Regions from separate parts of the Marinicauda sp. Alg238-R41 genome, predicted to be linked through region 3. Evidence: predicted binding sites of a transcription regulator. Region 3 holds the regulator's gene; each other region holds the start of a gene.

Region 1 (10,199 bases), on a different contig from region 3:
TTCTGGGACGACAACGAGATCTCCATCGATGGCTCTACCGGGCTCGCCGATTCGGTCGATCATCGTGCCCGGTTCGAGGCTGCCGGCTGGACCACGATCGCCGTGGACGGACATGACATGAATGCGGTGGACGAGGCCATTATCAAGGCCAAGGTCAGCGACAAGCCGGTCCTGATTGCCTGCCGTACCGTCATCGGCTCGGGCTCGCCGAACAAGCAGGGCACGGCCGCCACCCACGGCGCTCCGCTGGGCGATGACGAGATTGCCGCAACGCGCGAGGCGATTGGCTGGAGCCACGAGCCGTTCGAGATTCCCGAGGAGGTCACGACGAACTGGCGCACGATGTGCCAGGCCTCCGCCGAGATGCGCTCCGAATGGCGCGACCGGCTGCAGGTCTCCGACGAACGCGAGGCGTTCAACGCGCAGATCTCCGGCAAGCTGCCGGACTCCGCGCGCGACGCGCTGGAGGCGTATGCCCGCCAGATGGCGGAGGAAAAACCGGTCCTCGCCAGCCGGGCCGCCTCCGGCAACACGATTGCCGCCATCTGCGAGGCCTATCCCGGCCTCGTCGGCGGATCGGCCGACCTGACCGGGTCGAACCTGACCAAGGCGAAATCCCAGACGCCGGTTTCGGCCGAGGACTTCTCGGGGAGCTATATCCATTACGGCATCCGCGAGCACGGCATGGCGGCCGCGATGAACGGTATGAGCCTTCATGGCGGCATCCGGCCCTATGGCGGCACGTTCCTGATCTTCTCCGATTATTGCCGTCCGGCAATCCGCCTGTCGGGGCTGATGAACCAGCCGGTCGTCTACGTCTTTACCCACGATTCCATCGGTCTGGGCGAAGACGGCCCAACCCACCAGCCGGTCGAGCATCTGTCCGCGCTTCGCGCCATGCCCAACGTGGAAACCTTCCGCCCCTGCGATGCGGTCGAAACCGCCGAGGCCTGGGCCTGCGCGCTGGAGCGTACCGACGGGCCGACGACGCTGGCGCTGTCGCGTCAGAAGCTGGTTCATGCGCGCCAGGATGATGCCTCGGAAAATCTCAGTGCACGCGGCGGCTATGTCCTGCGCGAGCCGGAAGAGGGCGAGGCGCAGCTTGTTCTGATCGCCACCGGTTCGGAGGTCGGCCTTGCGCTTGAGGCGTACGAAACGCTTGCGGGCAAGGGCGTGAAGGCGCGCGTCGTGTCCATGCCTTGCCTGGAGCGTTTCCTGCGCCAGGACAGGAAATATCGCGAGAGCGTCGTACCCGCCGATCTGCCCAAGGTCGCGGTCGAGGCGGCGGTCCGCTGGGGCTGGGATGGCCTCATCGGGCCGGATGGCGGCTTCGTGGGCATGGCCGGATTCGGCGCGTCCGCGCCGGCCGAGGCGCTTTACGAGCACTTCAACATTACGGCCGAGGCCGTCGTCGACGAAGCGCTCAAGCGCGTCTGATCGGTTGTCCAGACGATACGAAAGAGGCGCTTTCCCGACCCGCAGTCGATGAAAGCGCCTCTGTTCTGATCGGCAATTGCTGTGCCGCTAGCCGTTGGCGTGTCGCACGGCGATAGCGTGGATATTCACCGCCTCGCCGCCCGTGGGAACCACTCCGATATAGTCGCCGCTGCCGGTTTCGTTTGCCGGGACGGAGTATTCGAACATGAAGACTTCAGGCTCCTGGCCGGCTTCAAAGCTGTGCCAGCCGGAATCCTGTCCTTCGTTGGTGCTGTAGGCGACGTTGAAGCCGGCCGCGCTCTCGGCGCTGGCAACCACCACGACCTCGACACTCTGGCCGGCAAAGCTGGCGGCCTGGTTGGTCGGGATCTCGAACGCTGCGCCGCCCGTCATGCCGCTGGAGTCAGGTTCTCCCGGCAATTCACCCGAAAGAATGTAGGACTCGTCGCCCGCTTCCCAGCTCAAGCCATCGGGTAGCTCGATCGGCTGCGCGCCGCGGTCCTGGGTATAGTCCAGCAGGAAGGGCGCGTCGTAGAAGCGGCTGATATTCGCACCGCCTTCGGCGTCCATTCCGGCGTTCATGGTTGCGGCGTCGCCGTCCATGCCGCCCGGCCCGGTTTCCATACCGGACTCGTCCTCCATGCGTGGATTGCCGGTCGTGGCGTCATCCTGGGTCAGGGTCTCGGTTTCGGTCTGGTCGCCGGGCTCGAGCTCCTCGTAGCCGGCGCCATTCTGTTCGCCGCATGCGGCCAGCAGCAGGGCTGACATAGCGGTCGTGGTAAGAATCTGGGTGCGCATCATTCTGTGTCCTTTCGCCGCCAGGAAGGCAGCTTGTTTCTCGATCGCTCTATTGCGCTGCGCCGTAAGCCCGCACCGCGATGGCATGGATCATGACCGGGCCGTCTCCGGCGGGAAGCAGCCCGATATAGTGAGCGCTCTCCAGTTCGCCGTTCGGCACGTTGTATTCGAAGGTGAAGGTTTGCGGGATCTCGCTCGCCTCGAAGCTGCGCCACCCTGAGTCCGCGCCGTCATTCGTACTGTAGGCCACGTCGAATTCGGTCATGGTGTCTGCGCTTGCGATGATGGCCACTTCCACCGTCCTGCCCGCCAGGGAGGAGGCGGTCTCGCGCGGCACTTCGAAGGCGACCCCGTCGGTCATGGCATTGGATGTCGGCGCCTCTGCCGGTTCACCGGACAGCACGGCGGCGTTGTTGTCTGCTTGCCAATGCAGGGTGTCGGGCACAGCGGCCGGCGGCACACCGACGCCCTGGGTGAAATCGAGCAGCAGCGCGGATCCGTAGAATCCGCTTATGCTCGTCTGGACCTCGACATCCGTCGTCTGGGTGGCCGTTCCCGGGTCCGATCCAATGCCGATATCGGCTCCGGTATCCGTGGCCGCAGTTTCGCCGGCCATCGTGCCATCAGCGTCCTGCTGCTGCGTGCCGGATTCGGCCGGATCGATTTCGATGTCCGTCGGGCTCTCGGCTTGCGTATCGGTCAAGCTCTCCGTCGCCGCCTGGTCGCCCGGTTGGACCTCCTCATAACCGGCACCGTCCTGGTCGCCGCAAGCTCCCAGCAGGAGGGCGGATATGGCGGTGGTGGTGAGAATCTGGGTGCGCATCATGGAGGTGTCCTTTCATTGCGAGAGGGACAACGGCCGGCCGGTAGCGGCCTTCCGCATTTCAAGTGTCTCGACTAGCTAAATGCGGTCGGAGCGGGAAAGGTTTCGGCTTCGCTCGACTCCTGCGTGCGGGGCGGGCCCCGGAGTAGGGCCTGTATCAACGCCGGGAAGGCCGGGCGGGACTGAGAACTTCGCAGTCCTGCGGCCAGACAGGGGGCGCACTGGCGCCAGGTTCAGGCTATGTTCGCCTCCATGAGCACGGCGATTCGCATTCTGGGTATCGATCCCGGCCTGAACGCGACGGGATGGGGCGTTATCGACCAGACGGGGTCGCGCGTCTCCGCGGTCGGCTGGGGTGTCATCAAGGCGCCGCCCCGCGCCGCCATGTCGCAACGCCTGTGCTTCATCCACGACGCGATCGAGGCCTTGATCGCCGAGTACGCGCCGGGCGAGGCGGCGGTGGAAGACCAGTTCGTCCACGTCAATCCGGGATCGGCGCTGAAACTTGGACAGGCGCGGGCAGCAGCCATTCTCGCGCCGGCCCGGGCCGGCCTGTCCGTGGCCGAATATGCCCCGCGTCTGATCAAGAAGGCGGTGGTCGGGACCGGCGCGGCGGACAAGGGGCAGATCGCCGCCATGATTGCCATTCTCCTGCCCGGCACGAAGGCCGAGGCCGACGCCGCCGATGCGCTGGCCATCGCGATCTGCCACGCCAATCACCGCACCAGCATGACAAGGCTCGCCCGATGATCGGAAAACTGACCGGAATGGTGGACGCGATCGGGGATGACGAACTCGTCCTCGACGTCGGCGGCGTGGGCTATCTGGTGACGGCCGGGATTCGCACGCTGGCCAGGCTGGAACCGGGCACGCGGACCGTGCTGCACATCGAGACCTATGTGCGCGAAGACATTTTCCGGCTTTACGGCTTCCTGGCCGACAGCGAGCGCGCCTGGTTCGTCCGGCTTCAATCGGTCCAGGGGGTCGGCGCCAAGCACGCCCTGGCCATGCTCGATGCGATCGAGCCCGGCGATCTTGAAAGCGCCGCGGCGCTGGGGGACGCCTCGACCTTTGCGCGCGCCAAGGGGGTGGGCCCCAAGCTGGCGCAACGCATCGTCGCCGAACTGAAGGACAAGGCGCCCCCTGCCGGGCGCCGCCTGGCCGGACAGTCGCTGTCGGCTGCGCTAGGACAGAAGGACGCAACCGCCAGCCCAGGTGCGCCCGCCGAACCGGCTTCCACGCCGAACGCGGCGCGCGAAGGCGCGATCTCGGCGCTGATCAATCTGGGTTACCCTGAAAGTCAGGCCCGCCAGGCGGCGGCTAGCGCGTCGCGCGCGCTTGGCGCGGACGCCGATGAAGCCGCCCTGATCCGAACCGCGCTGAAGGAGCTGGCCCGGTGAGTGAGGAAACCGACCGCATCGTCTCCCCCGAGCCTTCGGCCGGGGACGGGCGCGACAAGGCCTTGCGCCCTCTGTCCTTCGACGAGTTTGTCGGCCAGCCGGCCGCGATCGCGAATCTGAAAGTCTTCGTGGCCGCCGCCGCGGCCCGTGGCGAGGCGCTGGATCACGTGCTCCTGTCGGGCCCGCCCGGGCTCGGCAAGACGACGCTGGCCCAGATCGTCGCGCGCGAACTCGGCGTGAATTTCCGCGCCACATCCGGCCCGGTGATTGCCAAGGCCGGCGATCTCGCGGCCATCCTGACCAATCTGGAAGAGCGCGACGTGCTCTTCATCGACGAGATTCACCGCCTCCTGCCCAATGTGGAGGAAATCCTCTATCCGGCGATGGAGGATTTCTGCCTCGATCTCGTGATTGGGGAGGGGCCGAGCGCGCGCACGGTCCGCATCGACCTTCCGCCCTTCACCCTGGTCGGGGCCACCACGCGGGCCGGTCTTCTGGCAACGCCCTTGCGCGACCGGTTCGGCGTGCCGGTGCGCCTGGAATTCTACGATGAGGCCGAGCTCGCCAGCATCGTGACGCGTGGCGCGAAAAAACTGGGCGCGGCGATGAACGAGGAGGGTGCGCGCGAGATTGCGCGCCGCGCGCGCGGTACGCCGCGCGTGGCCGGGCGCCTGCTCCGCCGGGTGCGTGATTTTGCCGAGTCCGACGGTACGGCCCTCATCGACCGCAAGGCGGCCGATGCCGCGCTGCGCCGGCTCGAGGTCGACGAGGTCGGGCTCGACAGCCTGGACCGGCGCTATCTGCGCGTCCTGATCGAGGGCTTTGCCGGCGGGCCGGCCGGGGTTGAGACGCTGGCGGCCGCCTGCGCCGAAGCGCGGGACGCGCTGGAGGAGGTGGTCGAGCCCTTCCTGATCCAGCAGGGCTTCATCCAGCGTACGCCGCGCGGACGTATCGCCGCCCCGCGCGCCTGGTCCCATCTCGGGCTGGAGCCGCCGCGCAGCGTGGCGGAAGACCTTTTTTCCGGCCCGAAGTGAATCGCGCTGCAACCTGGGCTATGCTAGACTTCGCCTTGTAAGCCGGAGCGCGCGGGCCAACCCGAACCAATGCCGCCATCCCCGCGTTGCTCCTTCGGACATCAGGAGGAGCGCGCCCATGCTTTTGGCCAGACTTGCCCGTCAGGTAATCCGTGAAGGCCGGTTGACACTGATCGATGCGCGGGGCCGAACCCATGTGGTCAAGGGCGAGCGCGAGGGTCCCGAGGCGGGGCTCCGCTTCCATACCGCGAAAGCCGAACGCCGCGTCGCCTTCAACCCGCAGCTGGCGCTGGGCGAATGCTATATGGACGGTTCGGTGGAGCCGGAGGGCTGCGACATCATCGATGTGCTCCGCCTGCTGATTTCCAACATGAAACATCTCGACGGGTCTGTTCTGCATGATCTGACCAATCGCTGGCGCTTCGTCACGCGGCGCATTGCCCAGCACAACCCGATCGGCAAGGCGCGCGACAACGTGGCCCACCACTACGATCTGTCGAGTGAACTCTATCAGCGCTTCCTCGATCGCGACCGCTTCTACTCCTGTGCGTATTTCCCCGAAGGCGTCGACACTCTGGAAGAGGCCCAGGCGGCCAAGGCCCGCCATCTCGCCGCCAAGTTGAGACTGGAGCCGAATGCGCGCATCCTTGATATTGGCTGTGGCTGGGGCAGCCTGGCTATGCATCTCGTGCGTCTGGGTGCGCAGCGCGTGGACGGTGTGACGCTGTCCCAGGAACAGCACGCCTGGGCCAGCGAATGGGCCCGGCGCGAGAAGCTCGACCGTCAGGCGCGCTTTCATCTGCGCGACTACCGCGATGTGGAGGAGCAGTATGACCGCATCGTCTCGGTCGGCATGTTCGAGCATGTCGGGGTGGGCCACTATGAAGAATATTTCGCCAAGGTCGCCCGGCTCCTCAGGGAGGACGGTGTCGCCGTCATCCACTCCATCGGCCGGTCGAGCCCGCCCGGATTCACCAATCCGTGGCTGGCCAAATACATCTTCCCCGGCGGTTACGTCCCGGCCCTGTCCGAAGTGCTGCCGGTGATCGAGAAGGCCGGGCTGATCGTGACCGACTTGGAGGTGCTGCGCGTCCACTATGCCGAGACGCTGCGCCACTGGCGCGAACGCTTCCTGGCGCACTGGGACGAGGTCGCCGAGCTCTATGACGAGCGGTTCTGCCGCATGTGGAATTTCTATCTTGCCGGTTCGGAAACAAGCTTCCGCGAGGGCGACATGATGGTGTTCCAGGTCCAGCTCGCCAAGACGCACGCTGCCGTCCCGCTGACGCGCGATTACATCCACAATTTCGAGAACGCGCACCCGCTCGACCAGACGATGAGCAAGGCCAGGGTGGAGCAGCCGGCCGAATAGCGCTACGCGGCGTCGTCATGAGCGATATGCAAACCCCCGAAGCCGGACGCTGGACCGGCGGCATCCACCTGCTGCCTGTGCGGGTCTATTACGAAGACACCGACTTCACCGGGGTCGTCTATTACGCCAATTATCTGAAATTCCTGGAGCGTGGGCGCACCGATGCGCTTCGCACCGCCGGGGTCAGCCACAACGATCTGTGGCAGGCCGAGCCGCGTCTGGGTTTCGCCGTGCGCAAGATCCAGGTGGAATATCTCGTTCCGGCCCGCATCGACGATGCGCTCGGCGTGGAAACGCGCTTCATGGGCGCGCGCGGGGCCCGGATGACGTTGGCCCAGCGCATTCTGAGAGACGGCGAGGTGCTCGTCACGGCCGAGGTCGAAGCGGCCTGCATCGACGCGGACGGCCGCCCGCGCCGCCTGCCTGCCGCAGTACGCGATGCCTTTGCCAGGCTGGCGCGGCCGCTCTAGCCGCCGCGGCTCTGGCCCGGGACCCATTTCACATCGTCCCGCCCGTCCTTGTTGGCGATGCGCGCTGCGACAAAGAGCAGATCGGACAGGCGGTTGAGATAGCGGATGACCGCTGGATTGACCGGTTCGCCCGTCGAGGCCAGGGCCACCACGCGGCGTTCGGCGCGCCGGGTGACCGTGCGCGCCGCATGGAGGCGGGCGGAGGCCTCGCTTCCACCGGGCAGGATGAAGCTGTCGAGCGGCTCCAGCCGGGCGTTGAGCGTGTCGATATCGCGCTCCATCGCCTCGACCTGGCTGTCCAGTATGCGCAGCGGCTCCCACTCCAGCGTCTGGCCGCGGTCGGGGACGCACAGGTCGGCGCCCAGGTCGAACAGCTCGTTCTGAACCTTGAGCAGTATGGGGCGGAGTGCGTCATCCCCGGCCAGGGGGCAGATCGCGAGCCCGATCGAGGCATTGGCCTCGTCGACCGTGCCATAGGCTTCGACGCGCGGATCGTGCTTGTCCGCCTCGCTCATGTCGCCAAGCCGGGTCCGTCCGGCATCGCCGGTCTTGGTGTAGATTCTCGTCAGGCGCACCATGTCGAGCCCTTCATTTGCGGGAGGCTAAATAGAGTTGTCTATTGTTAACCCTGTTGCCAGGCCGGGCGACACACTTTACTGTCAGCTCTCGTTAAGGGCTTTGAGCAAATACTGCTATCCGGCGAGGGCTCCGCGAAGCCAGAAGCCCGCAAGAATGAGCAGGATAGCGACAAACTGAACCAGCACGCGCGCGCGCATCAGCCGGTTCGACCATGTGCGGCCGAACTGGCCGCCTTTGAACAGGGCAAAGATGCCGGCACACAGGATCAGGAAAACCAGCCCCAACCCGACATAGAGTAGCCAATCGACGATCTGTATCATGGAGGTCCATCTAGGGTGGGAGACTCAGGCAGGCAATCTTCCTTATCAGATAGATTTTTTTGATGCGAGCTATCGAAATTAGTGGCATTGGAGGCGGGCACTTAAGCGCGTATGGAATTGAAAGCTGAAGTTTCGGGAACTTTCAGCAGGCCTGTGTAATTCAGACACAGTCGCGAGGAAACGGGTACGGGAATCGATGAGCGATCCGAGAGTGAAACGCATGACGCGGCGAGACATGCGGCGCGAAGCCACGAAGGCGACGGTGATCGAAGCCGCGCGCGAGGTCTTCCTGCAGCGCGGTTACGACGGCGCCACCATCAAGCTCATCGCCGACGAAGCCAGCGTCTCTCCAGGTACCGTTCTCAATGCTGCGCCGTCCAAGGCTGCGCTTCTCATCCAGATACTCCAGGAAGAATACGAGACGATTCGCGACACGCTCGACCGGTTGGAGCAAGCGCTCTCCGGCGATGTGCCCGATCGGCTCGTGGCCCTTTTGCAGGCGATGCTCGAGGCGCAAAGCCAGCACAGCGAGCTCTTCTCCGCCGCGATCGGCCATTCCTGGCTGTGGAGTGATCCGGTCTATGAAGAGACCTTCGAGCAGATGAATCTGGCGTGGGCTCCGGTCGTTCGCATTCTGGAGCAGGGCAAGGAAGCAGGCGAACTGGCCGCCGACAGCGATGTGCACGAAGTCTGCGCCGCCCTCCAGGAGGTCTATCTCGGTGCATTCCGCCGGATCCGGCGTGAGGAAATCGACATGAGCGGGGCCGGGGCGCTGCTGCGCCGCCGCGTCAACGTTCTGCTCAAGGGCTGCCTCGCCTGACCTTCGCCGTCCGTATGCGCTGGGCGCTGTAGACCCCGGCCAGAACCAGGCCGGCGCCGATCCATTGGCTGAACACCAGAATTTCGCCGAAGATGATCCAGCCCGCGATGGCCGCCACGATCGGCTGGATCAGCAGGATCAGGGCAGCCAGCGCCGCGGGCACCCGGCCGAGGCCGAAGGCTACGCCGCCCTGTCCGCCGGCATGGACCACGATCCCCAGTCCGATCAGCGGCAGCCAGCCGGCCAGCGTGGCCGGGAAGAGCGTGTCGCCCAGAACCAGCGTGACCGCGAGCGAGATGATTGCGGCCAGCGCTGTCGAGACGATCATCACCAGCACGGTCGATGTCGTCCGGCGGGCTCGCTGGACAGATAGAAGATAGCTCGCATACCACAGCGCCGTGATGGCCGAGAGCAGGTCGCCGACAAGGCGTTCGGGCGCAATGCGGATATTGGCAGCGGCCAGCAGGACCGCCCCGGCCATGGCGACCAGCCCGGCCAGGGCCAGGCGCAGCGAAATGCGCTCACCGAACAGCACCCAGGCAGCAATCGCGACGATGACCGGGGTCAGGTTGGACAGAAGGGCGGCATTGGCCGCCGTGGTCAGCTTGATGCCGGCATGCCAGAAGGCCAGGTCGCCGGCGAAGAACAGACCGGCCAGTCCCAGCGCGACATAGTTCGGCCGGCCCGCCGCCGCGCGGACCGGGCGCAGATTGGCCAGCGCCAGCCACACCGCGAAAGCGGGCAGGGCCAGCGCCAGGCGCCAGAAGGCGATGGGCTGCGGACCGAGATCGGACAGTTTGACCAGGATGGGCGCGAAGCCCAGCAGCGACGCGGCAATGGCCAGGACGACCGTTCCGGTCACAAGGGAGCGCGCGTCGCCGGATTGCCCCGCGCCAGCGGCTGGCGTTTCCAGAGACGTCGGGACATCTTGTGTCTGATGATCGGGCGACATGGGGCGGACCTCTGCTGACCGGGATGCCTGCAGTTAAGTCCTTCTGGCACCGGGACGAACCGGGTGCAATCCTCGTCTTGAAATCGCCTAGCCGTCGCCGGAACGCAAAGAGAAGCTCAGCAGCAAAGTGCGCTGCTCGGCATTAAAATTATCGTCCGAAATCAGGAAGAGATGCGGCTCGCCGTTTACCTCGG
Region 2 (10,199 bases), on a different contig from region 3:
GGGGCTGGGCGTGCTGTCCCGATTGATGCCCCAGGCCCAGATTTTCTTCATCGCGATGCCGCTCAACATCCTGATCGGCTTTGCCATCCTGGCGATTTCGCTCGGTGCGATCGCAATTGTCTGGCTGGAGCGCTTCGAGCGCTTTGCCGTGACCTTCATGTGAGGCGGGCATGTCCGAGGAAGACAAATCAGAAAAGACAGAGCAGCCAACAGAGCGAAAACTCCGCCAGGCACGCGAGAAGGGCGACGTTCCCAAATCGCAGGAGATTCCCGGCTGGTTCATTCTGGCGGCCGGGCTGGGGATTATCGCGGTTCTGAGCCCCGGCCTCTCGCGGGGCATGGCAAACTCTCTCAGCCTGTTTCTGGCCAACGCGCACGAGCTCAGCCTTGCGCCGGTCGAAGCGATTGATCTGGCGACAGCCACGGCGCTGCGCATCGGTGCGGTCGTCGGCTTTGCCTTCATGGCGCTGATTGTCGCCGCTGTGCTGGGCAATACGGTGCAGCAGGGGCTGATGTTCACCCCCTCCAAGCTGGAACCCAAGCTGTCCAAGCTGAATCCGGTCGAGGGCGTCAAGCGCATGTTCGGCCCGCAAGGCTGGGTCAATTTCTTCAAGGGTATCGGGAAGATGGGGCTGGTCTCCGTCGCGATCGCGGTCGTGCTTTGGCCCCGGCGCGGAGAACTCGCGGCCCTGCCCGGTATGGAACTGGTCGGCGTGCTCAGCCTTCTTCGGACCGACGCCATCCTTCTGATGCTCGCCGCTCTTGCCGTCTACAGCCTCATTGCGGCCGGCGATTTTTTCTTCCAGCGCCATGAATTCATGGAACGCAACAAGATGAGCCGGAAGGAAATCCGCGACGAGATGAAGGATACCGAGGGCGATCCGATGGTGCGTGCAAAGCTGCGCCAGATTCGCCACGAACGCGCCCAGCGGCGTATGATGGCCAATGTGCCCAACGCGGCCGTCGTGATCACCAACCCGACCCACTATGCCGTGGCGCTGGAATATGAGCAGGGTCGCACGCCTGCGCCCATCTGCATCGCCAAGGGCGTGGATGATGTGGCCTTCAGGATTCGTGAAATCGCCGAGGCGCACGGCATCCCGATCGTCGAGGATCCTCCGCTCGCGCGTGCCCTGCATGCTACGGCGGAGCTGGATGGGGTGATCCCGGTCGATCATTATACGGCGGTCGCCAAGGTGATCGGTTACGTCATGTCGATTGCGAAAGGAGGCGGCCGCAAGCGAAAGGAGCGTTAACCTTAACCGGTCAGACTTCCAGACGAATCGGCGTGCGGTTGCTGTCTAGGCCGGGCGCACAGTTTCAGGATGCGAGTTAACCATGACTGACGCCCCCTCCACCGACCGCAGCCAATCCAGCCGTGAGGCCGGGAGCCCCGGCGAGCAGCCCTTGCAGAGCCCGTCCGCCGACGCGCCTGCGCGCCGCTGGCTGGCGCCGGCTACGCGAATTGTCTTCTGGGTGGCCGGCCTGGCCGCGCTTGGTGCAGCGTCGTTTGGTGCCTTTTCCGCGTCCGCCGCAGGCTGGCAGGGCTTTCTCCTTCTCTCCGGCGTCGCCTTTGTCGCCTTCCTCTTTCTTTATGCGCTGGTCGCCGGCGAGAGCGCCGCGCGCGTCTTGTCGGAAAAGGCACCGCAGGCTGCATCCGACGGGCTCGCCTCCCAGGCCTTCGAAGCGATGAGCGACCCGGTTCTCATCAGCGATGTGAAGGGGCGCCCGGTCTGGGCCAACACCGCATACCGCCAGCTTGCAAAGGATGCGGCCGGGCTGGGCGCGACACTCGGCCCGGCCTCTCCCGACCGGGTGTGGGCGGGGGCTGCGGGCGCGGCGATCTACCGGCTCACCCGCGCCGCACAGGCCCGCACACAGGCGCGCGAGACTCTGCCGCCTCTGCGCTCTGGCGTGCGCGCAGCCGTCTATCGCGCCGAGGTCAGCCCTTTGAAGAGCGGTGGTGCGGTCTGGCGGTTTGCCGAAGAGCATGCCGAAGCAGGTCCCGCCGGCGAGGAGGTTCCCGGCTGGGCCGAGCACGCGCCGGTCGGTCTGTTCCTGGCCGACGGCGAGGGCCGGGTTCTGGCCGCCAACGCAACGCTGCGCGACTGGCTCGGTGTGGATGCCGACCAGGCGCTGAAGATCAAGGACATGTTCCTCGGCGATACCGCGAAGAGCTTCGCCAGGTCGCGCGGCAGCGACACGCCGGTGCGCATCGATGTGCGTCTGAACGCCCGCGAGGGCGTCGAGGCGCCCGCCGTGCTGGCCCTGGATTGGGACGATGCGCGTCCGCCGCGTGCGCGTGCTGTGGTCTACGGGTTGTCGATCACCGGCGCACCGCCGGGCGTGGCCCAGGCGATGGCCGCCCACGGCGACACGGCCGGGCGCACGTTTGACGACATGTTTGCCAGCGCCCCCTTCGGCGTTGTGCGTCTGGACCAGGCGGATCCGGAAACCGGCCTCATCGAGGACGCCAATCCGGCCATGGTCCAGCTCTCCGCCGGGCGTGCGACGCCGGGCACGCGCTTTGCCGAGCTGTTCGACTGGACCGAGGACATGTCGGCGGAGAGTGTCTTCGCGACCGCCCTGGCCGGGCGCGGCGAACCGGCCGAGGCGCGTCTGATAACCGGGGAGGGCTCACGCGAGATCCATCTCTTCTTCGCGCCCTCGCGTGCCGGCAAGCGGGTGGGTTATCTGGTCGATATCACGGTGCTCAAGGATCTCGAGCGCCAGTTCGCCCAGGCGGCCAAGATGCAGGCAGTCGGCCAGCTGGCTGGCGGCGTGGCGCACGACTTCAACAACATGCTGACCGCCATCCGCCTGAATACCGACGAGCTGCTGGGCCGCCACCCGGTCGGCGATCCCTCCTATCCCGAGCTTCAACAGATCAATTCCACCGTGGCGCGCGCGGCCGGCCTCGTGAAGAAGCTTCTCGCCTTCTCGCGCAAGCAGACCTTCCGTGTGACCACGCTGGACGTCACCGACACGCTGTCGGACGTTTCGGTACTCCTGCGCCAGATTCTCGAGGAATCGGTGCGGCTCGAATTCAAGCATGGCCGCGACCTGCCCCTCATCCGCGCGGACAAGACCCAGCTTGAAAACGCCATCATGAATCTCGCCACGAATGCGCGCGACGCGATGAAGTCGAAGGGCGGGGGCACGCTGACCATTTCGACCCAGACGGTCGACGCGGACGATGTGCGCCGGGCCGGTGCGCCCAACCCCAAGGACGGGCGCTGGGCCGCCATCCGTGTGGCCGACAGCGGAACCGGCATGGACGAGGAGACGCTGACCAAGATTTTCGAGCCCTTCTTCACCACCAAGCCGGCCGGGCAGGGCACCGGTCTGGGGCTGGCGACCGTCTACGGCATCGTGAAGCAGTCGGGCGGCTTCCTCTTTGCCAAGTCGCGCGTCGGCGAGGGGACCACGTTCACGATCTACATGCCCGAGCACCAGCCCAGCGCCACCGAGACCGAAGAAATCGCGGCCGAGAAGGAAGCCAGGACGGTCGAGCGCAAGCCCGCCGATCTTGCCGGCCGCGGGCGCATCCTCTTTGTCGAGGACGAAGCGCCGGTGCGCACCATCGCGGCCAAGACGCTGGTCAAGCGCGGCTATGAAGTGGTCGAGGCCGAGGATGGCGAGGAAGCACTGGAAATCCTGGAAGAGTCTCCGGGCAGCTTCGATCTCATCATCTCCGACGTGGTGATGCCGGGGCTCGACGGCCCTGGATTGCTGGAAAAGGGTCGGCCCTATCTTGGCAATGCCCGCATCGTGTTCATTTCCGGCTACGCGGAAGAAGAGTTCTCCCACACCCTGTCGAAGGAACTCGACGTGTCCTTCCTGCCCAAGCCCTTCACGCTGCCGCAGCTGGCCGAACGGGTTAAGGAGCTTATCGGCGGCTGAGCCCTGACCTCGGTCAGGCCTGCCGCCGCGCCGGTTTAATGTTCTTGTTGCGTTCGTAGAACGAAACGCGTACATATCCCTTGGTTGCCCGACTCAGGGCGGCGTGAGAAAAGGGAGTGTACGCCATGGCTCAGGCGAAGATGCAGCTCGTGAAAGACGACAATATGGACAAGACCAAAGCCCTCGACGCCGCGCTCACCCAGATCGACCGCGCTTTCGGCAAGGGGTCGGTCATGAAGTTGGGCTCGCGCCCGAACCAGAATATCGAAGCGATTTCTAGCGGTTCTCTGGGTCTGGACATCGCGCTGGGTGTCGGCGGCCTGCCCAAGGGACGGGTCGTGGAGATTTACGGGCCGGAAAGCTCGGGCAAGACGACGCTGGCCCTGCATTGCGTCGCCGAAGCTCAGAAGGCGGGCGGCACTGCGGCCTTCGTGGATGCGGAGCACGCGCTCGATCCGGTCTATGCGCGCAAGCTCGGTGTCGACGTGAACGAACTTCTCGTCTCCCAGCCGGACACCGGTGAGCAGGCCCTGGAAATCACCGATACGCTCGTGCGTTCCGGCGCGATCGACATTCTCATCGTGGACTCCGTGGCGGCCCTTACACCGCGCGCCGAACTCGAAGGCGAGATGGGCGACAGCCTGCCTGGTCTGCAGGCGCGCCTGATGAGCCAGGCGCTGCGCAAGCTCACCGCCTCCATTTCCAAGTCGAACACGCTGGTCATCTTCATCAACCAGATCCGGATGAAGATCGGCGTGATGTTCGGCAGCCCGGAAACGACGACGGGCGGCAACGCGCTGAAATTCTATTCCTCGGTGCGTCTGGACATCCGCCGTATCGGCGCGCTCAAGGACCGCGACGAGGTCATCGGCAACCAGACCCGCGTCAAGGTGGTCAAGAACAAGGTCGCTCCGCCCTTCCGGGAAGTGGAATTCGACATCCTGTACGGTGAAGGCATCTCCAAGACCGGCGAATTGCTGGATCTGGGCGTCAAGGGCGGCATCGTGGAGAAGTCGGGCTCCTGGTATTCCTACAGCTCCGAACGGATCGGCCAGGGCCGCGAGAACTCGCGCAAATTCCTGCTCGACAACCCCGACATCGCCAACAAGATCGAAAACGAAGTCCGCAAGAATGCCGGCCTTCTGGCTGAGGAAATGCTCGGCCGGCCCGATATGGACGAGGCCGATGACGGCGACGAGGCCGCTGCCGGCTAGATGGAGTTTGCCCCGGTCCGGGGTGTGAGCCTGAAATGATTGCAACGGGCGCTTGGCTTTGCCGGGCGCCCGTTCGTATATGGGGGATGCTCGCCCGGCTGCGTCTTGCCGCCGGCACGAATTCACACCGGCCTCGGAGCCCGTCATGACACCATTGCGCGATATCCGCGCCAAGTTTCTCGACTATTTCGCGTCCCACGGACACGAAATCGTCCAGTCGGCCCCGCTCGTCCCGAAGGACGATCCCACGCTGCTATTCGTCAATGCCGGGATGGTGCCGTTCAAGAACGCGTTTACCGGTGTCGAGAAGCGCTCCCAGCCGCGCGCGACCTCCTCGCAGAAATGCGTGCGGGCCGGGGGCAAGCACAACGATCTCGACAATGTCGGCTATACCGCCCGCCACCACACCTTCTTCGAGATGCTGGGCAATTTTTCCTTCGGCGACTACTTCAAGGAAGAGGCGATCCACCACGCCTGGACGATGGTCACCAAGGAATTTGCGCTGCCGAAGGACAAGCTCCTGGTCACCGTCTTCAGCGAGGACGAGGAAGCGGCCGCGCTCTGGAAGAAGATTGCCGGCCTGCCGGACGACAGGATCATTCCCATCTCCACGTCCGACAATTTCTGGATGATGGGCGACACCGGTCCGTGCGGCCCGTGCTCTGAAATTTTCTACGACCATGGACCGGAGATCGCGGGCGGACCGCCGGGATCGCCGGATGAAGACGGCGACCGCTTCATCGAGATCTGGAATCTCGTTTTCATGCAGTACGAGCAGGTCGAAGGCGGCGAGCGCAAGCCTCTGCCCAAACCCTCGATCGATACCGGCATGGGGCTCGAGCGCATCGCCGCCGTCCTTCAGGGCGTACACAATAATTACGAGGTGGACCTGTTCCAGAGACTCATTGCGCAGTCCGAAGAGGTACTCAAGGCGAAAGCTGCCGGCGACCAGCTCGCCAGCCATCGCGTCATCGCCGACCATTTGCGCGCCACCAGCTTCCTCATCGCAGACGGCGTCGGTCCGTCCAATGAAGGCCGGGGCTATGTGCTGCGCCGGATCATGCGCCGCGCCATGCGCCATGCCCACCTGCTGGGCGCGCAGGAGCCCGTGATGCACCAGCTCGTGCCTGCTCTCGTGGCGGAGATGGGCGATGCCTTCCCCGAGCTGAACCGGGCGCGCCCGGTGATCGAGGAAACGCTGCGCGCCGAGGAAGAGCGCTTCCAGCGCACGCTCGGGCGCGGGCTCAGCCTGCTCGAAGAGGCGTCATCCGGTCTGGCACAGGGCGACTCGCTGCCCGGTGAAACCGCGTTCAAGCTCTATGACACGTTCGGCTTTCCGCTCGATCTGACCCAGGATGCGTTGCGCGCCAAGGGTATGAGCGTGGATGTGGCCGGCTTCGACGCGGCCATGGACCGCCAGAAGACCGAAGCGCGCGCCAGCTGGTCGGGCTCGGGCGAGGCCGCCCCCGACACGGTCTGGTATTCGGTTCGCGATGCGGCCGGGGCGACCGGATTTACCGGCTACACGGCGCTCGGCGGTGAAGACACGATCCGCGCGATCGTCGCCGGCAAGACGTCGGTGGACGCGCTGGAGGACGGCCAGAGCGGCGAGCTCGTGTTTTCCAGCACGCCTTTCTATGCCGAAGGCGGTGGGCAGATCGGCGACACCGGCACCATCAGCTTTGCCAATGGCGCGGTCTTCAAGGTCGAGGACGTGAAGAAGCGGGCCGGTGACGTCTATGCCCATATCGGCCAGGTGAGCGGCGGAGCAATCGGCGTTGGCGATACCGGCCGTCAGGCGGTCGATGGCGAACGCCGGGACAAGATCCGCGCCAACCATTCGGCCACCCACCTGGTTCACGCGGCACTGCGCGATGTGCTGGGTCCGCATGTCAGCCAGAAAGGCTCCTATGTCGGTCCGGACCGGCTGAGGTTCGATTTCTCGCACGGCCAGGCGCTCAGCGAGGAACAGACGCGTGAGATCGAAGCCCAGGTCAACGCGGTCATCCGTCAGAATGCGCCCGCCCAGATCGCCGAGATGGCGCCCGAGGCGGCGATCGAGCGCGGGGCACTCGCCCTGTTCGGCGAAAAATACGGCGACAGCGTGCGTGTGCTGGAAATGGGTCACGCGTTCGACGACGGGCAGAAGCCGTACTCGATCGAGCTGTGCGGCGGGATCCACGTCGCGCGCACTGGCGATATCGCGCTGTTCAAGATCGTCGGCGACAGCGCGGTCAGCGCTGGCGTACGCCGCATCGAGGCCCTGACCGGTGAAGCCGCGCGCCAGTATCTCGAAACCCAGGCCGGTATCGCCCGCTCCGCAGCGGACCGCCTGAAAATCCCCGCCAGCGAGCTAGAAGCGCGCCTCGATGCCCTCATTGACGAGCGCAAAAGACTGGAGCGCCAGCTGGCAGAGGCCAAGAAACAGCTCGCCATGGGTGGTGGTGCGGCCGGTGCGCCGGCGGGCCCGGAGACGATCGGTGACGTGAAATTCATCGGCCGCGTGGTCGAGGGCGTCGGCGGCAAGGATCTGCGCGGTCTGGTGGACGAAGCCCGGTCTCAGATGGGCTCAGGCGTCGCGGTCTTCATCGGCATCAATGAAGGCAAGGCGGCGCTGGCCGTCGGCGTCACCGACGATCTCAAGGACCGGTACAACGCCGTGGACCTGGTGCGCGAAGGTGCTGCGGCGGTTGGCGGCAAGGGCGGCGGCGGGCGTCCCGATTTCGCTCAGGCCGGCGGACCCGATGGCACTCAGGCCGAAGCCGGGCTGACGGCGATCCGCGAGGCACTGGCCGGTTGATAGCGCGGACGCCGAAGACGGGTATCCAGCTGGTTGGCGACAAGCCGGCTGCTCGGGCTGTCGCCGCGGCCAGGGGTGACTTCAACGCCGCGCTGGACATGCGCAATCTGAAGGCCATCGCAGCTGTGCTGGCCGATAACGTGCTGCTGGTGCCCGGCGACGAGGCGGAGTGCATGGTCGGCCGCGCCGCCCAGCTGGAGGCCTGGCAGTCGATCTTCACTGCCATGCCGGATGTGACCTATGTGCGCAGCCCCTCGCGCATCGAGGTCGGCGAGGATGGCCAGCTGGCCGCCGAAACCGGCCGCTGGCGCGGCGCCTGGTCCGCCGAGGGCATGAGCGTCCGCTATTCCGGCCGCTATTTCGCCAAGTGGCGCCGGGACGCGCTCGGCTGGGTCATCGAGGCGGAGACCTTCGTGACGCTGAAGCGCGCGGGCGGCGCGGACTGAGGCGAGTCACTCACCAGCGCCCAAATGCCGGCCGAAGAAATCGAGCGCCAGCGAGACGGTCTGCGCATGCAGGGCGGCCGGCTCCACAAACACGACAAACAGCCCCAAAACCGCTGCAAACACCTCATGGCAAAAAGGGATTTGCCCTGACGCAAGCCCTCGCGCGTGTGTAAGCTGATCTGATCAGGACAGATCAAGCATGCGCGGGGCGCTATGGAACACGGGGCAGGGCAGGAAGTCTGGCTGAAGGACGTGATCGTCTTTCTGGTCGCGGCCGGCCTGATCGTACCGCTGCTGCGCCGGTGGAAGATGTCGGCGGTGCTCGGCTTTCTTCTCGCCGGCATCGCGCTCGGGCCGTTCGGGCTGGGTCAGTTCGTGCCGCGTCTGCCGGTTCTGGAATACATCACGATTTCAGAGCCGGAGACCGCAGCGCCCTTCGCCGAACTGGGCGTGCTCTTCCTGCTCTTCCTGCTCGGTCTTGAGCTGTCGTTTCAGAAGCTCTGGCAGCTGCGCCGCGCGGTGTTCGGGATCGGCGGCCTACAGGCTTTCATCAGCGCCGGACTGATTGCGGGCGCAGCATGGGTCGCCGGCCTGCCGCCTCCTGCCGCGCTTACAGTCGGGTTCGCGCTCGCGCTCTCTTCGACCGCGATCGTCATGCAGGTGCTGGCCGAGGAGCGGCGCACCCTTCAGCCGGTCGGCCGGACCTCGCTCGCCGTCCTCCTGTTTCAGGATATTCTGGTCGCGCCGATCCTCATCCTGGTCGGGTTTTTGAGCCGGGACAGCGAGACCGGTCTGCTGACGGCAATGCTCGAAGCGCTGGTCCAGGGCACGATCGCGATCGCGATCATCGTGCTGATCGGCCGCTTCGGCCTGAACCGCGTCTTCCGCTACGCGGCCCAGGGCGGGCGCGACTTCCTGATGGCGCTCCTGCTGCTGGTCGTTGTCGGCGCGGCGGTGCTCACGGCCGGCGCAGGACTTTCCCTGGCGCTGGGCGCCTTCCTGGCCGGTCTCCTGCTTGGCGAAACCGAGTTCAAGCACCAGGCCGAGGTCGACCTTGAACCCTTCAAGGGGCTGCTGCTCGGCCTGTTCTTCATGACTGTCGGCATGGGCCTCGACCTGCAGGGCGTGCTGCGCGATCTGTGGGTCATTGCCGGCGGGCTTCTCGGGCTGCTTCTGCTCAAGGGCGTCATCGCCTTCTTTGCCGTGCGCCTGATTTCCGGTTCGCGCCCCGTGGCGATCGAGGCGGCCTTTCTGCTTGCCCCGGCGGGCGAGTTCGCCTTCGTGATCGTCGCGGCGGCCGGCGGCGGCGCGCTCTTCGATCCGGAGATGACGACCATTCTCACGGCGATGGCCGCGCTCTCCATGCTGTTCACACCGATCTCGGGACGCCTCGGGCGCATGCTTGCCGAGCGCATGGGCCAGCCCGACCCCGGCGTGCCGGGCGTTGCCGGGTTGACCGCGCCTGAAGATCACGTGGTGATTGCCGGGTTCGGGCGGGTGGGCGAAGCGATTGCGCGCGTTCTCAAGACCGAGGAGGCCGAGATCGTGGCGCTCGACCGGCGTCCGGGCGTGGTGTCGCGCGCCCGCAAGGCCGGCTGGCAGGTCTATCTCGGCGACGCGTCACGCCCGGAAATCCTCATGCGCGCCGGCGCCCAGGGGGCGTCGCTCTTCGTGGTCACCGTCGACGATGCGCTGAGCGCCGAAGCGATGGTGCGCGCCGTGCGCGAGGTCCGGCGCGACGCGCTGGTCCTGGCGCGGGCCCAGGATGCCCACCACGCTCATCGGCTCAGCGAGGCGGGCGCCGACTTCATCATTCCCGACGCCATCGAGGCCGGG
Region 3 (10,199 bases):
GCGTGCAGTAACACTTGAATGCCTTGCCAGTCTGCAGCAGCTCGGTCGCCACGGCACGGTGGCGGTCTGCGCGCTCGAACTGGGAAACGACGTCTCCGTCCCAGTTCAGGCCCAGCCAGGTAAGCCCTTCCAGAATGGCCTCGACGGCTTCGTCGGTAGACCGGGCGCGGTCCGTGTCCTCGATCCTCAGTTTGAACTGGCCGCCGTGGTGGCGGGCAAACAAGGAACAGAACAATGCGGTGCGCGCCCCGCCAATGTGGAGAAAGCCGGTGGGCGAGGGGGCGAAACGGGTAATGACCTGAGTTGAATTCTGCACGTGCGAAATCTTGCTGCGCTGCGAGGTGGGCGCGATCATTAGCACGCCGGCCTCAAAAAGAGATAGTCTTCCAGTGAACTCTTTTGCGGGCAGGGCGCGCAATGACCCTTCTTCAGGTGGTGGACCGGGCCGTGACGCCCATGCGGTGTCGCACGCGGCGCGCTCTGCTCGGTTGGGCAAAAACCGCCTTTGATGCACCCGATCCACGCCGTCTCATCCTGTGGGCGCCGGTGGCCATCGGCGCCGGCGCGGCAGCCTATTTCGCGCTTCGAAGCGAGCCACCGCCCCAGACACCGGGGCTGGCGGTTGTGATCGCGATCCTGATCACGGTGTTGGCCGCACGCATGCACCGCCACCCGCGCGGTCTGGTTGCACTCATTCTTCTGGCATTGACGCTCACCGGGTTCGCGCTGGCTCAATGGCACGCGCAGAGCTTTGCGTCCGGCGCGGACCACGGCCGGGAACGCGCGCACGTTCTGGAGGGATGGATTGAGCGCGTCGAGCGATCGGGCACACGCGAGCGGCTCATTCTTCGCGTCACCGACATGGAGGGCAGCGAGACGCCGCCCCACCGGGTTCGCATCCGGACCCGGCTGGGGGAGCTGGAACCCGGTGACTTGGTCCGCGTCAATGCCGTGCTGGCTCCACCGGGAGGCCCGGCCGCCCCGGGCGGTTACGATCCGGCTCGTGCCGCCTGGTTCGACGCGATCGGCCTTACAGGGTTTGCGATTGCTCCACCTGAAGCGATCCTGTCGGGCGAGACGAGCGACCGGGCTGTGCGCGATTTCGTGCGATGGCGCTGGCGCCTCGCCGAGCGCATCCGTGATATGGGCGGCGAGGACACAGGCGGCCTGGCGGCAGCGCTCCTCACCGGAGACAGGTCCGGCGTCTCCCAGGCCCAGGCAGATGCCCTACGGGTGTCAGGCCTTGGACATATCCTCGCCATTTCGGGACTGCACATGGCGTTGGTGGCCGGCGGGATCTATTTTGCCGCGCGGTTCGCTTTCGCAGCCATCGTGCCGTTTGCCAGAGCCTACGATCCACGCAAACCCGCGGCGCTGATCGCGCTCACAGCCGCGCTCGCCTACCTCGTCGTTTCGGGCGCATCGGTTTCCACACAGCGGGCCTTCATCATGACCGCCGTGGTTCTGTTCGGCGTCATGCTCGACCGGCGCGCCTTTTCCTTCCGGTCCCTTTCCCTCGCGGCGCTCATTATCTTGGTGATGGCACCGGAAAGCGTGATCGAACCGGGTTTCCAGATGAGTTTCGCTGCGGTGGCGGCCTTGATCGCGGTCTTCGATTTGTGGACGCGGCTGCGCCGGGCGCCGATGCAGCCACCCGGCTGGGTAGCGCGCGCCTGGAACGGATTTGCGGGACTTGCCGCCACATCCCTGGTCGCCGGCATGGCGACCGGCGCCTTCGCGGCCTTCCACTTCCAACGCCTGGCGGCATACGGCTTCCTGGCCAATCTGGCCGCGATGCCGGTCTTCACCTTCTGGGTGATGCCCTGGGGCGTGGCGTCGCTCTTGCTGATGCCGGTCGGACTGGAAGCCGGGCCGCTTGCACTGATGGACGCCGGACTCCGCGTCGTGATGTGGGTGGCCAACGCCGCTGCGACGCGCGAGGGGGCCGCTATCGCGGTCAGCGCGGCGCCTGGCTTGACGGTGGCGCTCTACGGTCTCGGGTTCGCGCTGCTGACCATAGGCCGTGGCGCGGTTCGTCCTGCGGGTGCTGTGCTGATCGCGGCCGGATTCTCGGTCTGGAGCAGTGCAACGGCACCCGACATGCTGATCACGGAAAGCGGCGCGGCAATCGCGCGCTACGCGCCGGAAAACCCCGACGCCGAGGGCGAGGACAGGCAATGGCAGACCAATGACCGGCGGCGAGGGCGGTTCGATGCGCGCGTGTTTCTTCAGCGTGTCGGCGAAACCAATACCGCGCCGGCGGGAGCGGATTTGCGCTGTGACGCTCTTGGCTGCACGGGCCAGACCGTGGATGGGCTGGTCCTGGCCTTTCCGAACAGTGCACAGGCGCTGGAAGACGATTGCGCGCGCGCCGATATCATCGTGATCGATGTGACCGTCTCACCGTGGCTGACGCGGCGTTGCGCGGCGTTCGTTTTCGACAGCCGCGAACGCTCGCGCCTGGGCTCGACCGAATTCTGGATCCGTGACGGTCAGGTCATCCGCTTTCAGGGTGCGAATACGGCGCGGGGCTTACGTCCCTGGACGCCGCGGCCGGACGGCTAGCCTCCCGGCCCGAGCGCCTGGCATTCAAGGCTCTAGTGATAACGACGGATCAAGCCGACGAGCCGGCCCTGCACGCGAACGCGGTCCGGACCGAAAATACGCGTTTCATAAGCCGGGTTCGCCGCCTCAAGCGCAATGGAATTGCCCTTCTTGCGAAGGCGTTTGAGCGTTGCTTCCTGATCGTCCACTAGCGCCACGACGATCTCGCCGCTGCCGGCGGTATCGCACCGCCGGATCACCACGACATCGCCGTCGAGAATGCCGGCGTCGATCATCGAATCGCCGCTGACCTCAAGCGCGAAGTGCTCGCCTCCCGAAAGCATGTCGGGAGGGACGGGGAGGCGATCGGTTTCGTGTTGAATCGCTTCGATCGGCACACCAGCCGCAATACGTCCCAGAACGGGGACTTCCGAGGTCTGACTGCCGCGGTCCGATCGTCCGAAATCGGCCTGAACGACGTTGCCGGGTGCAGTGTCGGGACGGGACCCGGTCATTTCCGGCATTTTGAGAACTTCGAGGGCGCGCGCACGGTGGGGGAGCCGACGAATGAAGCCGCGCTCCTCCAGCGCGCTCACCAGGCGGTGAACGCCGGATTTCGAAGCCAGATTAAGGGCTTCCTTCATTTCGTCGAACGAGGGCGAGACACCATCGCGGCTCAAACGCTTATGGATGAAAACCAAAAGCTCGTGCTGCTTCTTGGTGAGCATGGACGTCCCCCTGCGGCTGGAACAAAAGCGGAAGTTATGCCGAATGTTCTATGCCTGTTCCATGCAGGCGTCAAGCCGCGTGGCGGACGCGGAGGGCTAGCCGAGGAGCTGGCGAGTCGCTTGGGTGACGTCGTCCTGCCGCATAAGGCTTTCACCGACCAGAAGCGCCCGCGCCCCGGCCGAGGCGACCCGCGAGACATCGTCCGGCGTGAAGATGCCGCTCTCGGCCACCAAGAGGGCCTGCGTCGGCGCGTGCGGCGCGAGCGATTCGAATGTCTCCAGACGCGTCTCGAAGGTGCGCAGATTGCGGTTGTTCACGCCCACCAGAGTGGCGCCGAGCTGATTGGCGCGTTCCATTTCCGCGCGGTCGTGAACCTCGACAAGCGCGTCCATGCCCCATCTGGCGGCCTCATCCATAAGGGTGCGCGCCGTGTCATCGTCGACCGCGGACAGGATGACGAGAATGCAATCGGCGCCGAGTGCGCGCGATTCGGCAATCTGCCAGCGCGTGTACATGAAGTCCTTGCGCAGGACCGGCAGGGAGACAGCGTCTCGCGCGGCCTGGAGGTAGGCATCCTCGCCCTGGAAGCTGGGCGTATCCGTCAGCACAGAGAGACAGGTCGCACCGCCGGCCTGATAGGCTCTGGCAAGTGCGGGCGGATCGAAGTCCTCGCGGATCAAACCCTTGGATGGGCTTGCTTTCTTGACCTCGGCAATCAGCGACGGGCGGCCATTGCGAGAGGCCAATTCAAGCGCCGAGGCGAAGCCGCGAACCGGCGGCGCCAGCTCTGCAGCGACGCAGACGGCCTCAAACGGCCGGTCAGTCTCGCGGTTGCGGACATCCTCGCGCTTGTACGCTTCAATTCGGGTCAGCACATCGCTCATCGGGTTTCCTCGTGAGTCACATCACTTAGCGTCTGCAGAGCGCCTCTCGCTTGGCCCTCATCGATCGAGCGCGCAGCGAGCGCAGCTCCCTCGGCCAGGTTCTCTGCTTTTCCGGCGAGGATCAGCGCAGCCGCCGCGTTCAGCAGCACGATATCGCGATAGGCCCCGGTCTCGCCATCGAGCAGACGGCGCAGCGCCTGGGCATTGTGCTGAGGATCGCCGCCTTTGAGCTCATCGAGCGAGGCCCGTCTCAGACCGGCATCCTCAGGGGTCACTGTGAACCGGCGTATCTGCCCTGTCGGCGTGAGTTCGGCCACAAGGCTCTCACCTGTTGTGGTCAATTCGTCGAGCCCGTCACTGCCGTGCACGATCCAGGCACGCTCGGCGCCGAGTCCGCGTAGAGCTTCGGCCATGGGCTCCAGCCAGCGTTCATCGAAAACCCCGAGAAGTTGACGCCTCGCGCCGGCCGGATTGGACAACGGACCCAGCAGATTGAAAATCGTACGTACTGCAAGTGTCTTGCGGGCCGGTCCGACATGGCGCACGGCACCGTGATGGGCCTGCGCGAAGAGGAAACCGACACGGGCCTCGCGCAGGGCCTTCTCCACCGATGGCACCGAGGCGAAGATATTCACGCCGATAGCTTCGAGGACCTCCGCCGAGCCGGATTTGGAGGATGCCGCCTTGTTGCCGTGCTTGGCGACGGTGGCGCCAGCGCCGGCTGCGACAAGGGCGGCCGCAGTCGAGATATTCCAGGTGCCGCGCGCATCGCCGCCCGTTCCGCAGGTGTCGATGGCGTCTTCAGGCGCGTGCACCGGCGTCATGCGTGACCGCATAGCCTCGGCGCCGACGATCAGGGCTTCGGGTGTCTCTCCGACGGCAGCAAGCCCGATCAGCAAACCGCCTATCTCGACCGGATCGGCCTCACCGTCCATCAGAGCATTGAAGGCTGCCTCCAGGGCAGACCGGTCCGGCGCGCGGCCGGCGGCCAGGGCCTGTATGGCGGGAGACAGCCGGCTCATGCCGGAATGGCAGCCGGCAGCCCGGCAAGCGTCAGGAAATTGGCCAGAATCTGGTGACCGCTCTGCGAGGCGATGCTCTCGGGATGGAATTGAACCCCGTGGATCGGCCGCGTCGGGTGAGACAGCCCCATGATCTCGCCGTCGGCCGTACGCGCGGTCACCTTGAGCGGACTGTCGGCTGACAGCTCGACTGCGAGAGAGTGGTAGCGCGTGCCCAGGAGCGGACGAGGCAGTTCATGGAACACGCCGGCACCCTCGTGCTCGATTTCGCTGGTCTTGCCGTGCATGATTTCACGCGCCTGGACGACCTTGCCGCCAAAGACCTGCCCGATCGCCTGATGGCCGAGGCACACACCGAATATTGGAAGTGTTTCCGAGGCGTTGCGGATCAGATCGAGGCAGATCCCGGCGCGGTCAGGATCGCAGGGACCCGGCGAGATCACCACCGCGGACGGCGACATGGCAAAGGCCTCGTTAACGCTGATCGCGTCATTACGAACCACCCGCACCTGGCTTCCCAACTGCTGGAAATAATGGACCAGGTTGAAGGTGAAGCTGTCGTAATTGTCGATGAGCAGGAGCATGAGACGTGGCCGACCCTTCCAGTGAACGAGGGGCGAAGTTAGGCGAGGCGCCGCCCCGCGCCAAGCTGGCCGACTCACGCTATGCAGCGTTCATGACTCAGACCGCTGCCTTTGCGCCACATCTGGGCGCGGCAATCGCCGCGGGCCTCCTGATCTGTTCCGGCCTGGCCTTCCAGGCCGGCGCGGAGGGCGCGGTCATGCGGCTAGAAGACAGCCTGGGCGGCCTTGCTGTGTCTGGTGATGCGCAAACGGCGACAAGCTCAGTCGCGCGAATTGCTAATCACGAAATAGTACCGATACCTACCGAATATACTTCGAGTTTCGATGGAACTGTGACGACAGTTCAGGATGCCGGGGATGCGTTCCTTCAGACTCCGACACTCGCCATCATCATCGACGATGTGGGGCTCGACCGCATGGCGACCGAACGCCTGCTGGCGCTTGATATCCCACTGACACTCGCCTTCCTGCCCTATGCAGACGCGACCCCGGAGCTGGCATTGGCGGCTCGGGCGGCGGGAAAGGATGTTTTCCTTCATCTGCCCATGGAGCCGGTTGGTCTGGACGATCCTGGGCCGCATGCGCTGGCGCGCCATCTGACAGCCGAGCAGATCGGCGAACGGGTCCGCTGGGCGCTGGCCCGCGTGCCGGGCGCAACCGGATTCAATAACCATATGGGCAGCCGGCTGACCTCGGACGCTGCGGCCATGGATGCGCTCTTCGCGCCGCTTTCGGGGCAGGGTCTGGTTTTTGTGGACTCGCTCACCAGCAGTGAAAGCGTGGCCGGCGACCGGGCTGCGCAAGCCGGGCTGAGGGCCTATCGCCGCGATGTCTTTCTCGACCATGAGATCGACGAAGAAGCAATCGATTCAGCGCTTTCGGACGCGCTTTCCCGTGCGCGCGAGACCGGATCGGCGATTGCCATCGGCCATCCGCACAGCGTGACCCTTGCTGCGCTGGAAGGGCTGGGCGCCCGCGCCGCCCGTGAAGGTGTTCAACTGGTGACCATCCGAGATCTCGCCGCTCGGGAAAGCTAGGCGAAGCGCCAGGCTTCCGCAGCGGCCCGGAACAGGGCACGGGCCTTGTTGACCGATTCCTGACGCTCGAGTTCGGGATCGGAATCCAGCACGACGCCGCCGCCTGCCTGCACATGCATCTGGCCGTTCTTCACGATGGCCGTCCGCAGGGCAATGCAGGTGTCGAGACCGCCGCCCGCGCCGAAATACCCCACTGCGCCGGCATAAATGCCGCGGCGGTGGGGCTCCAGTTCATCAATGATTTCCATCGCCCGGACCTTGGGGGCGCCAGAAACCGTACCTGCGGGGAAGCCGGCAAAGAGGGCTGAAACCGCATCCTCGCCGTCGGCCAAACGGCCTTCGACATTGGAAACCAGGTGCATGACCTGACTGTATCTCTCGATTATCTCCCTGTCGGTAACCGTTACCGAACCAGGAAGGCAGACGCGGCCCACGTCATTTCTCCCGAGATCCAACAGCATCAGATGTTCGGCCCGCTCCTTGGGGTCGGCGAGCAGGTCGCGCTCGTAGCGCGCATCGCTCTCCGGCGTCGAACCGCGCGGACGCGTCCCGGCGATCGGGCGCATCGTGACGATCCCGTCGCGCAGCCGGACCAGGATTTCCGGGCTGGACCCCACGATCTGGAAATTACCCAGATCGAAGTAGTAGAGAAACGGGGAGGGGTTGGTCCGGCGCAGCGACCGGTAGAGCGCAAAGGGCGGCAGGGTGTATGGCGCCGAGAAGCGCTGGCTGGGAACGACCTGGAAGATATCCCCGGCGCGGATGTAGTCGCGCGCACGCTGGACGCGCTCGTGAAACGCGGCGTCAGAGGTGTTCGACTGTGCGCTCGGCTCTTCGTCGCGGCGTTCGCCCTGGCGGTGGCCGGGCGAAGGGGAGTCCAGACGGTCGAACACCGCCTCGATGCGCCGGGTCGCCGCCTCGATGGACTCCTCCGGCGACACACCGTCGCGCGGCCGGATCGGCGCGGCGGCCATGATTTCCTGCGCGAGCGCATCGAACACGACCATGACGCGCGGCCGCATCAGCGTGGCTTCGGGCGTCTGCAGCGGATCGGGATCGGCGTGACCGGGCAGGGTTTCGACATGGCGCACCATGTCGTAGCCGAGATAGCCGAACAGCCCGGCCGAGAGCGGGGCCAGCCCGCTCGGCATGTCCAGGCGGGACTCGTCGATGAGCGCCTTGAGCGAGTCCAGCACGGGGACGTCCTGAGCGACGAACTCGTAGGGCTGCTGACCGGGCGCGGGGGCCCGGGCCAGCTCGGCCTTGCCGTCCCGGCAGCGCCAGATCAGGTCCGGATCGATCCCGATGGCCGAGTAGCGGCCGCGATAGGCGCCGCCCTCGACGCTTTCCAGCAGGAAGCTGTTCGTACCGGCGCCGGCACCCGCCAGCTTGAGGTAGGCGGAGACCGGCGTCTCCAGATCGTCCACGCGGCGCGCGGTCAGCAGGACCGGCTTGCCCTGGGCGAGAAGGCTGCGCGCCGTGGCCAGGTCAGGCGTGAATGCGGACATGAGGCGTGGTTCCGCGCGTTACGGGTTGGCGTTCGAGCGGCCCAGAGCCTGATCGATCAGGGTGGGGTTGCGTTCGATCTCATACGTTGTCAGCAGGTGGGTCCGGATCAGCTGGGACAGATCGCTTTCAAGACCGGCGGCGATGTCGGTGCGTGTCTCGTCCGTGGGGTCCAGGCTGGCCGGGGGCATGATCTCGCTCACGCGGGCCACGGCCCGGGTCCGCTGATCGCCCGCACGCGCCTCGAACACCTCGTTCTCGCCGGCCGCGAAGGCGCGGCGAACCAGGTCCTGATTGAACGGCCCGGCCGTTTCGGACCGGCGCAGTGTCGCGGTTTCCACTCGCGCGCCCTCGCCAAAGGAGTCGGCAATCGCGTTCAGGTCCTCGCCCGCTTCAAGCCGCGTCATCGCCTCGTCAGCGCGTTCCTGCAGCCGCTCGTCAACCGTGCGGAAGCGCCACAGCGTCTCCGCGCGCTCGCGGACCTCGGCCAGATCGGGGACGCGCGCGGGTTCGACCGCATCGACGCGCAGCACGAAATACCCGTTCTCGCCATACTCGGTGGGATCGGTCTCGAACCCTGCGGGAAACTCGAACGCGGCGGTCAGAATTTCCTCGTTATCGGCAAGGCTCCTGACCCGGACGCCATCGGCCGTCACGCCCGACTGCGACACGAAGTCGAAATACTCCACCGGAATGCCGGCCTGCGCCCCGGCCTGGTCGAGCGCCATGCCGCCGGCGCGGGCTTCATCGAGTTCGAAAATCTTGTCCAGAACCAGCTGCTCGGCCTGATCGAGCGCCAGCTCGGCACGCAGACCGGCGCGGGCCTGTTCGAAACCGGGCACCTGGGGATCGTTCGCCGCATCGATCAGCACAACGCGCCAGCCGAGCCGGGCCTCCACCGCGACCGCCTCGTTCGCGCCGGCCTCGAAAGCTGCATCGGCCACGGCGCTCTGGGGAATTTCGTAGGCCTGAACTTCGGTGAGTTCCACCGGCTCGCCCAGACCGAATTCGGCGGCGACCTCGGCCGGATCGGTCCCGGCATTGAGCGCCGCGGCCGCGCTTTGCGCCGTGGCCTCGTCGGGCGCATTCCACTGGCGCAGCGAGCGTGTGGAGGGATCGGCAAGCTCGCCATTCTCCAGCCGGATTTCGTAGAGATTGCGCAGATCGTCTTGGGCGACCTCGATGTCGCGCATCATCAGTTCCGGCGAAACGCGCGCCAGCGTGATCCGGCGGAGCTCGGGACGCTGGAAAGCCTGCGGCGTTTCGTCGATCAGGGTCTGAAGTTCTTCATCGGTCGGTGCAGGCAGGTCGCCGGCCAGGGCAGGCGAGAGGAAGAGGGCGTCGACCGACCGACGCTCGCCCTCATAGGCCAGGCGCGCCGTTGCCATCGTGTCGGGAACGGCCAGCCCGGTCAGCAGGGGCAGCACCAGCTGCGTCCGCATCAGGTCCCCGCGAACGCTGTCTTCAAACTCGGTCTCGCTGTAGTTCGCGTTCGAGAGGGCCTGGCGATAGGCTTGACGGTCGAAGCGGCCGGTAAACGGATTGCTGAACGCCTCGATCGTCTGAATGCCGGCGCGCACTTCTTCGTCGGACACGCCGAGACGCAAGTCGTCCGCCTTGGCTTCAATCGCGGCCTGATCGATGAGGCGGCCGAGAACACGGTCGGGCAGACCCGCCTGTTCTGCCTGCTCTCGGGTCACGCCCGGGTTCTGGGTCTGGATGTTGCGCAGCTCACGTTGATAGGCGGTGCTCAGCTCCCGGGCGCTGATCGTTTCGCCGCCCACGGTGGCCGCCGATGTGGGCGAGACACGGAAGACGTCAGTCACCCCGAACAGGGCGAACGCGGCCAGCAGCGGCACGATGATGATCAGGACGGCGAAAGGCGAGCGGGTG

What was found. The regulator LexA, encoded in region 3, represses DNA repair genes until DNA is damaged. The targets are predictions, from matches to a motif close to ATGTTCCNCTTGTGTTCC.
Region 1: ruvC (crossover junction endodeoxyribonuclease RuvC) is a predicted target of LexA. The motif match lies at 3,288-3,305, and genes of this name have one in related genera.
Region 2: recA (recombinase RecA) is a predicted target of LexA. The motif match lies at 3,942-3,959, and genes of this name have one in related genera.

Annotation. Positions count from the first base shown of each region.
Region 1 covers NZ_CAMZOJ010000001.1:1,042,076-1,052,274, forward strand. Annotated here, with positions in the region: gene tkt (transketolase) at 1-1,437, shown strand, start outside; gene PGP17_RS04830 (hypothetical protein) at 1,525-2,238, opposite strand; gene PGP17_RS04835 (hypothetical protein) at 2,285-3,061, opposite strand; gene ruvC (crossover junction endodeoxyribonuclease RuvC) at 3,323-3,808, shown strand; gene ruvA (Holliday junction branch migration protein RuvA) at 3,805-4,458, shown strand; gene ruvB (Holliday junction branch migration DNA helicase RuvB) at 4,455-5,492, shown strand; gene PGP17_RS04855 (SAM-dependent methyltransferase) at 5,611-6,864, shown strand; gene ybgC (tol-pal system-associated acyl-CoA thioesterase) at 6,882-7,334, shown strand; gene PGP17_RS04865 (cob(I)yrinic acid a,c-diamide adenosyltransferase) at 7,331-7,912, opposite strand; gene PGP17_RS04870 (twin transmembrane helix small protein) at 8,027-8,233, opposite strand; gene PGP17_RS04875 (TetR/AcrR family transcriptional regulator) at 8,454-9,053, shown strand; gene PGP17_RS04880 (DMT family transporter) at 9,034-10,005, opposite strand; gene PGP17_RS04885 (esterase-like activity of phytase family protein) at 10,093-10,199, opposite strand, start outside.
Region 2 covers NZ_CAMZOJ010000001.1:1,352,837-1,363,035, forward strand. Annotated here, with positions in the region: gene fliR (flagellar biosynthetic protein FliR) at 1-163, shown strand, start outside; gene flhB (flagellar biosynthesis protein FlhB) at 171-1,256, shown strand; gene PGP17_RS06435 (ATP-binding protein) at 1,339-3,903, shown strand; gene recA (recombinase RecA) at 4,029-5,117, shown strand; gene alaS (alanine--tRNA ligase) at 5,263-7,917, shown strand; gene PGP17_RS06450 (nuclear transport factor 2 family protein) at 7,914-8,363, shown strand; gene PGP17_RS06455 (cation:proton antiporter domain-containing protein) at 8,577-10,199, shown strand, end outside.
Region 3 covers NZ_CAMZOJ010000003.1:249,777-259,975, forward strand. Annotated here, with positions in the region: gene gltX (glutamate--tRNA ligase) at 1-355, opposite strand, end outside; gene PGP17_RS13175 (ComEC/Rec2 family competence protein) at 418-2,565, shown strand; gene lexA (transcriptional repressor LexA) at 2,598-3,272, opposite strand; gene trpC (indole-3-glycerol phosphate synthase TrpC) at 3,369-4,157, opposite strand; gene trpD (anthranilate phosphoribosyltransferase) at 4,154-5,179, opposite strand; gene PGP17_RS13195 (anthranilate synthase component II) at 5,176-5,763, opposite strand; gene PGP17_RS13200 (divergent polysaccharide deacetylase family protein) at 5,856-6,800, shown strand; gene trpE (anthranilate synthase component I) at 6,797-8,308, opposite strand; gene PGP17_RS13210 (peptidylprolyl isomerase) at 8,327-10,199, opposite strand, start outside.